3 regions of the Cobetia sp. PDI-23MA genome follow, and region 1 is predicted to be linked to each of the others. Evidence: predicted binding sites of a transcription regulator. Region 1 holds the regulator's gene; each other region holds the start of a gene.
The links. Region 1 encodes LexA, which represses DNA repair genes until DNA is damaged. Its sites were predicted from a motif close to TACTGTNTANNTANACAGTA; they were not measured.

Region 1 (3,274 bases):
CGGCTGGAAGGCGACCTACGACAACGGCCGCTGGGTCGTCGAGGACAAGCGCAAGGGAGCCAAGAGCTGATGAGCCAGCGTGCCCGTACCAATCAGCTGCTGTATCAGGCCGAGTTGCTGCTGGCCCAATCAGCGGTCTCTGGCGACGATGAGCATGCCGTGGCGCGTCGCATGGCCGGTGAAGAGGGCGCGCTCGCCCTGCTGGAGCTGGCGCTGGCGTCATTGCTGGAAGAGTGTGCCGTGACGGCGCGCTGGCCAGAGGGTAGCTGGCGCGAGCGCCTGGCCACACCACCGACGCCCATTGCCGAGGTCGAGCAGCTGCGCAGCCTGCTTGAGCGTCCTGACAGCTGGTTGTCTGAGCTGATCGCGGATGTGACCCGTCTGCATGAAGAGGGTGGCGTCGCTCGCCGCGAGGAATCGCGTTCGCGGGGTGATGGTCTGATCATCGCGGCAGCCTCGAGCGCCTCGCTGGCCGAGCGTCTCAGCGCCGCCATCACGGCATTCAAGGCGCTGCTGCCGCAGCTGCGCGAGTCGAGTGTCGAGTGGTAGGTCAAGGCGTTGATCTGGTGCTGCACGCTGGTGGTGACTGGCGCATGGCAATCGGGTGACGTTTCGCCTTCACGGGTGCTAGACTGATTGCATTGTGGCAAGCCCTGCATTCTCCGGTACGACCATGGCTCTGGCTGTGGTCGTACTTTTTTCTGCGTCGCTGATGGCAACGCGGTGACGGGCTTGCCAGCCGTCGCGCTGACGATTACAACGACGCCGGTATCTCGCGAGATGCCGTGCAGGAGGAATGACGTGTCCGATCCCGCCGTACTTGAAATTGTGCAAATGGAAGATGGTGAAGTGATTCTGCGCGCCGCGGAAAGCGAAGGTGAGCCGCTGCTCAGCATTCGCATTTCGGACGAGGCCGCTGATCTGCTGCGTGACAATCGTTTCGAGGTCGCGCGTGAGATGATCGACCACGCCATCACCCGGACTCGACTCTGGGATGGGGAAGAAGACGAGGATGAGCAGTCAGAAGGCATCGTGCACTGATTCATCGCTCGTGCTTCACGCACAAAAAAACCCGCCTTGAGGCGGGTTTTTTTGTGCGATGCGTGCGGCTTTTCCGTTGCTCAGGGCTCTGCGAGAAAAGCTCTGCGAGAAAAGCCCTGATGGAAAAGTGCTGCTGGGCAACGCTAGGTTGCTCAAGGCGCAGCTGGTCAAGGCCTCAGTGCAGGCCACCATCGCGGATGACGCCTACCCCGAGACCCTCGATCTCCAGGCTGTCCGTGCGCAGATCGACCTTGATCGGCGAGAAGTCCTCGTTCTCGGCTTCCAGCCACACGTAGTGCCCGTCACGGCGGAAGCGCTTGACGGTGACTTCATCTCCCAGGCGTGCCACCACGATCTGTCCGTCACGCACGCTGGTGGTGCGATGCACGGCCAGCAGGTCGCCTTCCAGAATTCCCACATCCTTCATCGACACGCCGCGCACACGCAGCAGGTAGTCGGCAGCCGGCGAGAAGTAGTCGCTCGGCAGCGGGCAGTGACGGTCGATATGCTCGCTGGCAAGAATCGGGCTGCCGGCGGCCACTTCCCCGATCACCGGCAGACCATCGTTGGCGCTGTCGTCGACTTCAGCCAGCGACGGCACGCGAATGCCGCGTGAGGTGCCCGGCACCATCTCGATGGCGCCCTTGCGCTTGAGGGCACGCAGATGCTCCTCGGCGGCATTCGGCGAGCGGAAGCCCAGCGCCTGGGCGATTTCGGCCCGCGTCGGCGGGTAGCCAGAGGACTTGATGGTCTTGATGATGAAGTCGAAGACATCCTGCTGGCGCGGAGTAAGCGGCTGGGTCATGGCATTGCCTTTGGCCTGGGCGGCATCTTGAGCTGACGGCACGGGGTGTGCATCCATACAACTGTCATTGTATCCAGTCATGGCAGTCATGCAAGGCATCCTGGCTTGTGTGGAGGCCTCAAAGGGCAGGTAGTCGTCGAGATATCGCCGTCTGCCGACTTGGCTTGTCGATATCCAAGGCAAGCTGTCGCGAGGTCAATCCGGTGTGGCCCTGCGGGGGGGGGGGCTGTCACCGAGCACGACGAGTCCTTGAATCGGCACGGTCTGCATTGAAGGAATATCAGGCTCAGCTAAACCTCTGGCGTTTGAAACGCGAGAGAATTGTCAGTCATGGCATGGCGCGCTAGAATCAAAGTGTTTCAAACGGATGTTCGCCGATGGCAGTGTTCGGATGTGTCGTACTCACTTGTGTCGTACTCACGTGTGTCGTGATCAAACGAGCCGATATCGTACGTGGCCTTCCGGTGAACCTGCACCACCTCATGAGAGAGTCGCCGCGCGGCGCTTGCGTCGTGACCTACGACTCCAGTCCTCTTCTACCTGACAAGGGTTCCGCCCATGGCCCAGACCGATACCGTTACCCGCATCCTCGATACTGCCGAGGTGCTGTTCGCCGAGCGTGGTTTCGCCGAGACCTCACTGCGCAACATCACCAGCAAGGCCAAGGTCAATCTGGCGGCGGTGAACTACCACTTCGGCTCCAAGAAATCGCTGATCCAGGCGGTCTTCGCGCGCTATCTCGATCCGTTCAGTGAGCGTTTCCACGCGGCACTCGACAGTGTCGAGAAGCAATACGCCGGGCGTCAGGTGCCGCTGGAGGTCCTGCTGGAGGTGATGGCGCGTACCGTGCTGGAGGTGCCGGCCGAGCGCAACAGCCTGCGTACCTTCATGCGCCTGCTCGGGCTTGCCTACACCCAGGGTCAGGGCCACATGCGGCGCTATATTCGCGAGCACTACGGCACGGTCTTCAGTCGCTTCGCCGAGCTTTTGAAGCTGGCGACGCCTGATCTGCCGGACAACGAGCGCTTCTGGCGCCTGCACTTCATGCTCGGCAGCGTGATCTTCACCTTCTCGGGCCTGGATGCACTGCGGGATATCGAGGAGGCCGAGTACGGCCATCACACCACGGTGCGTGAGCTGATCCAGCACATGCGTCCGGTGGTGGTAGCGGCGATGGCAGCGCCGTTGCCGGCCTCACTCGGGGATGGTGAGGCGGTCACCCAGGCGGCCAGCTGATGGCCTGCTGGGTAGCAGTGGATCTCGCGCGCCAGAGCCTTGAGATACGCAATGACGCGCCGAGTGGCAGTCGTGATGCGCCGCCCTCCGTGGCTGCCCCTGACGCGCTGGTATACGCCTGCGCGATCTCCAGCGGCCTCAACGGTATCGGCGAGCTCGATGGCAGCGGTTGCACGCCAAGCGGCTGGCATG
Region 2 (3,274 bases), 560 kb from region 1:
AGTTGCTCGAGACTGCCGTCCTCCAGATCCTGTCGAAACAGACCATCCAGTGACAGCAGCGTCGCCAGCAACGCCGCCACCCACAACAGGCCCGGCGCCAGCGTCGCCAGCAGCGCCTTGTCCGGGGAGATGCCCAACGGAAACAGCGTGATCACCAGGGCGAAGAACACCAGCGGATTGATCAGCTCACTGCGTCGGCGCAGCGCCTGACGCAGGTCGCGCGCGAGGGTCGCCTTGAAGGCCCCGGCCAGCGAACCGGTGGGCGGGGCCTCGGGCAATGCCGTCAGTAGCTCATGGTTCATGCCGAGGCGCCTTGTGTCGAGGCTGTGTCTTTCCCGCCCACACCCTGCTCTGAACCCTGCTCTAGCCCCTGCTCGGCCTTCACCCCTTCCTTAGCGCCCAGGCACAAGCGGCGCAAGCGCGAGGCCTGCGAGAAGCGATGATGAGTCGTCATCACCACACCGCCCCCACGCTGGGCGTGAGCCAGCAGCAATGCTTCCAGCGCCTGAACGCCGTCGCGATCGATGGCGGTGAAGGGCTCATCGAGCACCCACAGCCGGCGTGGCGTCAGATACAGCCGCGCCAGCGCGATACGTCGCTGCTGACCGGCGGAAAGCTGCTGGGCAGGCACATCCTCGAAACCGGCCAGCCCTACGGCATCCAGCGCCGCCCAGGCGATCTCGCTGCAGGCCTCTGACTTCACCTGCGGCTGACCGCCAAGCGCCTGATACCAGGCAAGGTTTTCCAAGGCGGTCAGGGTGCCCTTGATGCCGGGCTGGTGACCCAGATAGAGCAGTGAACCCAGAAAGTCGTCACGCACCCGCGAGGAAGGCTGGCCGCGCCAGAGCACCTCGCCCTCGTAGTCATGGAACTGACCGGACAGAATCTTGAGCAGGGTCGTCTTGCCACTGCCATTGGGGCCCTCGACCTGCAGGATCTCTCCCGCATGCAGCGAAAGATCCAGCCCCTCGAACAGCCAGCGCTCATCACGCTCACAGCCGAGCGCCACGACCGCCAACAGAGGCGGCGCGCTACTGACTTCATCGCTGGCAGGCTGGCTGGGCATCCCGGATTCTCGCGGCTGAGCCGTCGCGGAGTGCGACATCAAAGGCAGACCCAAGGGTCACTGCGAGCCATTCTACGAGCTGAGGTCGACACTGACCACCGAGCAGCCGATCGCCTGGTCTCGCAGCCCCACCATGACGGGCAGTCAAGCACTCGAGAAATATATCAGCGACATGTGGTGCACATTCATACGACACACTTTCGCTGGAGTGGCGCCGGTCGATCCGCTGACCTCTTGCCACTTCGCGAGAGCTTGCTATGATGCAGGCACTGTATACAAAAACAGTATCCATACAGTACCTTCATCACACGCCTGCCGAGTGCAGGCACAGACTGATCGGGTCGGCTCAACGCGTTGTCAGCATGTTCGCGGAGCCTAGCAGGCGACAGATGAACTCAGCCTGACGACCCTCCACGCTGCATCGCAGGCCGACGCACCTTCCGCGCCGACCGCACGGCATCAGGGGATTGCTCATGTCACGTCTTCACGCTCCGCACTACCTTCAGCGTCTTCACAACCTGCCGCTCAATGACCAGGCCTGGCAGGAAATCACCGCCAGCGACATGATGGATATCCCGCTGCTCGGCAACATCACCGCCGGTATGCCCATCGAAGCCATCGCCGACTGCGGTACGGTTGCCGTGCCGACGCGCATGGTGCGCCGCAATACCTACGCCCTGCGCGTGCGCGGCCATTCGATGATCAACTGCAACATCCATGATGGCGACATCATCATCATCGAACGCAGCGAAAGCGCCGAGAACGGCGAGACTGCCGTGGTGATGATCAACCAGCAGGAAGTGACGCTGAAGAAACTGTATATCGAGAAGACCGGCGTGCGCCTGCAACCGGCCAACGACAGCATGGCCCCCATCTATCTCAAGAATGCCGATATCGAAGTGCTGGGCATGGTAATGGGCGTGGTGCGCGGCAACGCCGTCACTCACTGAGAGCGACGCTTTGATAAGATGGTGCCATGACCTATCAGATACCGGCACTGGCGCCCGAGGCGCACCATGAACACAGCATCGAGATCGAGAAGAGCCGCTTCATCGCCTGGCTGGCCCATGCCCCGACGCCAGACGGCATGACGCGGCTGCTGGCGCAGGCGCATCTCGCCCATCCCAACGCGCGCCACCACTGCACGGCGTTCATCGCCGGGGCACCCGATGAGCAGAATGCCATCGGCTTCTCCGATGATGGCGAGCCGGGCGGCACTGCTGGCAGGCCGATGTATCAGGTGCTCGAAGGCAGTGGCGTCGGCCAGGTGGCCTGCGTGGTGATTCGCTACTTCGGCGGCATCAAGCTGGGCACCGGCGGCCTGGCGCGGGCATACAGCCGCGCGGTGCTCGAGGCGCTTGAGCACCTGCCCACCACGACCTTCACGCCGCGCACGCCCAGGCGCCTGAAGGTCGGCTTCGCCCATGAAGCCGATGTTCGCCACTGGTTGAATGGCTACGATGTGCCAGTGGATGCCAGCGACTATGGTGCTGATGGCGTAGTGTTGACGGCGGGCTGGCCGCAAGGTAGCGCCCAGCCGCCGCTGGAAGAACTGCATGCGCGTCTCAAGGGAGCGCTGGAAGTGCTCGACTCCCGCGACTGACCTGCACCAGCGACTGACCGGCGCCAGCGATTCCCTTTGGCTGTGCACAAACACGAACGCCATCACCGCCCGGACAAGGGGCGGCGATGGCGTTCGTGTTTTCACTTCTCTCAGCGGAACTGCAGAGCTTGCACCTGATTGGCGATGGCAGCCTTGGCCTCGGCCAGTGAGGCGGCCCTGGACTCATCGCCCATGTTGAGGCCTTCGGCATACACGAAGTGCTGATCCGTGATCCCCATCAGCCCGAGCATGGATTTCAGGTGCGGTGTCTGGGAATCCATTTCAGTGCCCGCATATATCCCGCCACGTGCTGCCAATACCAGTGCCTGCTTGCCTTCCAGCAGACCTACCGGCCCCTTCTCGGTGTAACGGAAGCTCTCGCCGGCACGCAGCACTCGATCGAACCACGCCTTCATCTGTGTTGGCAGGCCCAGATTGTAGAGCGGTGCCGCTACGACCAGCAGATCGGCCGCTTTCAGCTCGGCCAGAAATTCATCGGACAGTGCGGCGAGCTTGCGTTGCTCGGCGCTGCGCTCATCCGCCGGCGTCATCCAGGCCTGCATTTCCGCACTATCAAGGTGAGGGAGATCGCGCTCGACCAGATC
Region 3 (3,274 bases), 990 kb from region 1:
TCGCCAAATGCTTCCGTGATGAAGATCTGCGTGCTGACCGTCAGCCGGAGTTCACCCAGATCGACCTCGAAGCCAGCTTCGTCGACGAGCAGGACATCATGGGCATGACCGAGACCATGATCCGTGGCCTCTACAAGGAAGTGCTCGATGTCGAGCTGGGTGACTTCCCGACCATGCCGTATTCCGAGGCCATCAGCCGCTTCGGTTCCGACAAGCCGGACCTGCGTATCCCGCTGGAACTGGTGGATGTCGATGACCTGATGAGCGGCGTGGACTTCAAGGTCTTCTCCGGACCGGCCAAGGACGACAAGGGCCGTGTCGCCGCGCTGCGTGTGCCGGGCGGTGCCAGCCTGTCACGCAAGGAAATCGACGCCTACACCAAGTTCGTCGGCATCTACGGTGCCAAGGGCCTGGCATGGATCAAGGTCAACGAACGTGCCAAGGGGATCGAGGGGCTGCAGTCGCCGATCGTCAAGTTCATGGAAGACGTCGTGGATGACGTGCTGGACCGCTGTGGCGCCGTCGATGGCGACATCGTGTTCTTCGGTGCTGACAAGGCCGACATCGTGGCCGAGGCCATCGGTGCGCTGCGCGTCAAGCTGGGTGAAGACCTCAACCTCTACACCCGCGAGTGGGCACCGCTGTGGGTCGTCGACTTCCCGATGTTCGAGGCCGATGCCAATGGCCGTCTGAGCGCGCTGCACCACCCGTTCACTGCGCCGTCCTGCACGCCGGAAGAGCTCAAGACCAACCCGGAAGCGGCACTGTCTCGCGCCTACGACATGGTCATCAACGGCACCGAGCTGGGTGGCGGCTCCATCCGTATCCACGAACAGGCCATGCAGCGTACCGTGTTCGAAGTACTGGGCATCGGTGAAGAAGAAGCGGAAGAGAAGTTCGGCTTCCTGCTTGATGCCCTGAAGTTCGGCGCGCCGCCCCATGGTGGTCTGGCCTTCGGTCTCGACCGCCTGGTGATGCTGATGACCGGCGCCAAGACCATTCGTGAAGTGATTGCCTTCCCGAAAACCCAGAGCGCCGGCTGCATGATGACCGACGCTCCGGGTGTGGTCAGCGGTGAGCAGCTCAAGGAGCTGAACATCCGTCTGCGTCAGAAGGTCAAGGTCGAGGGCGAAAGCGGTCAGGCCTGATTCAGCGGCGCATGACCGAGAGAGTGACTGGTGGGGCCGTCAGGACTGATTCGATCAGACCCGGGCGGTCCCGCGGTGGCAGGTTTGCCCCTGTGGCCTGATAAACTAGGGGGCGAGCAAGCCTGACAAGGCGGTGCGAGACTGTTTGCTGGCGTTCACGTCAGGCAATGACAGTGTCGCACCGCCTTTTTTGTGGCATGGTGGCTGGTTATATACACAGTAAGAGCGATGGCGTGATGACGACAGCGAAAACGCAAGGTGTGAGAGACGAGGCAGCGGCATGATCATTCTTGGCATCGACCCGGGCTCACGTCTGACCGGGTATGGGGTACTGGATGTCTCTGCGGCTCAGCCTCGCTATGTGGACAGTGGCTGCATCCGCATGTCACAGGTCAGCCTGGATCAGCGCCTGGCGCAGATCTATGCCGGTATCAGCGAGGTTATCGCCCTGCATCGCCCCGCGGAATTCGCCATCGAGCAGGTCTTCATGTCCAAGAACGCCGATTCGGCGCTCAAGCTGGGCCAGGCGCGCGGAGCTGCCATCGTGTGTGCAGCCAACCACGGCTTGCCGGTATTCGAGTACGGGCCGCGTCAGATCAAGCAGGCCGTGACCGGTACCGGTGCCGCGGAGAAGTCTCAGGTGCAGCATATGGTCACGCATACGCTCAAGCTTTCCGCCACGCCACAGGCCGATGCCGCCGATGCGCTGGCCATCGCCTTGACGCATTGTTTCGCGCGTCGACGACTGACGCCCGGCAATGACCAGCTGGAAGCCTTGGGGCTGGGGAATACCAGTCGACGCAAGGGAACCCGCGTGCGACGTAGCAGCAGCTGGCGAGACTTCGAGCCTGACGCCTGACATGCCGCTGAGCGACAAATGCGGTATTGTGCTCAATTAATATCGATTTTTCAGTCACTTGTAGAGTGTCTGCCGAGCCTGGCAGCAGCCGATTGCGTGATGCGCCAAGCCGCGCGGCATCAGGCTTCGGGTCCTCACCCAAGGTATGACTGTCAGAAAGATGCGACAAATTCGTCGTGACACTGGGACATGCCGCCTGCGCTTCATCTTTGGTAGGCTTGCCCGCATTGTAACAATCCGTGCAGAGAATCGGGTCTGCGAGCAGCACGATCCCACCGAACACGTTCTCTGCCGAGCAAGGACAGCCGCAACATGATTGGACGCCTGACCGGGACATTGCTGGAAAAACAACCGCCGCAGCTGGTGCTTGACGTACAGGGTGTCGGTTATGAATTGGAAGCTTCGATGAACACCCTGTTGGGCTTGCCGGCCGTGGGTGAACATTGCCAGCTTTACACCCACCTGGTGGTGCGCGAAGACGCGCAGTTGCTGTATGGCTTCGGCAAGGAGCCCGAGCGTCGTTTGTTCCGTGAATTGATCAAGATCTCCGGTGTCGGTCCGCGACTGGCGCTGGCGATTCTGTCAGGAATGGAGCAGTCCGATTTCATTCGCTGTGTTCACGACGAAGATAGCCGAGCGCTGACACGACTGCCGGGCGTCGGCAAGAAGACGGCGGATCGACTGATCATCGAGATGCGCGATCGCCTCAAGCATTGGACGCTGCCGGCGGATGATGGGCTGGATGAAATGGCGCGTGCCTCCCAGCCGCAACCGCCGGTCACCCATCCTCTGGCGGATGCCGAAGCCGCGCTGGTGTCTCTGGGCTACAAGCCTGTCGAGGCGGCCAAGATGCTCTCCGGGCTCGAGACCGGCGCCTCCACGGAAGCGCTCATCAAGGCGGCACTGGCGCGCAAGATGGCCAGCTGAGGCGCCGCCGGAGCAGCAAACATGCGCCCTATAGTTTCCGTGAAGGAAACGGCGCATCGTGATTGGATTTATTGACTAGGGATTGGCAGGTTACTGGGGTAGAAAGTGCGCGCTTGAACGCAGATGCGCTAGATCGTTGCACCGCCCTGGCCAACCTTGCCACCTGCCACTGACGCATGTTCATGGCCCATCATCTGCGTCATGTGCGTGACCTGCGTCATCAGGAGTTGAGCAAGCATCATGATGGAGTCGGACCGACTGATCTCCGCGGCGACGCATGATCCGGAAGAGCGGATCGATCGCGCCAACCGGCCACGAACGCTGAGTGACTACATCGGAC

Region 2: a site for LexA is predicted at 1,334-1,353, ahead of AC5WNJ_RS01805 (LexA family protein). Genes of this name have one in related genera too.
Region 3: a site for LexA is predicted at 1,351-1,370, ahead of ruvC (crossover junction endodeoxyribonuclease RuvC). Genes of this name have one in related genera too.

Annotation. Positions count from the first base shown of each region.
Region 1 covers NZ_CM183352.1:951,986-955,259, forward strand. The annotation lists gene topA (type I DNA topoisomerase) at 1-70, shown strand, start outside; gene AC5WNJ_RS04100 (DUF6586 family protein) at 70-549, shown strand; gene AC5WNJ_RS04105 (hypothetical protein) at 802-1,041, shown strand; gene lexA (transcriptional repressor LexA) at 1,217-1,846, opposite strand; gene AC5WNJ_RS04115 (TetR/AcrR family transcriptional regulator) at 2,405-3,082, shown strand; gene AC5WNJ_RS04120 (L,D-transpeptidase family protein) at 3,082-3,274, shown strand, end outside.
Region 2 covers NZ_CM183352.1:387,692-390,965, reverse strand. The annotation lists gene ccmB (heme exporter protein CcmB) at 1-302, opposite strand, end outside; gene ccmA (cytochrome c biogenesis heme-transporting ATPase CcmA) at 299-1,066, opposite strand; gene AC5WNJ_RS01805 (LexA family protein) at 1,540-2,016, shown strand; gene AC5WNJ_RS01800 (IMPACT family protein) at 2,043-2,669, shown strand; gene AC5WNJ_RS01795 (FMN-dependent NADH-azoreductase) at 2,780-3,274, opposite strand, start outside.
Region 3 covers NZ_CM183352.1:1,938,482-1,941,755, forward strand. The annotation lists gene aspS (aspartate--tRNA ligase) at 1-1,148, shown strand, start outside; gene ruvC (crossover junction endodeoxyribonuclease RuvC) at 1,429-2,007, shown strand; gene ruvA (Holliday junction branch migration protein RuvA) at 2,320-2,934, shown strand; gene ruvB (Holliday junction branch migration DNA helicase RuvB) at 3,175-3,274, shown strand, end outside.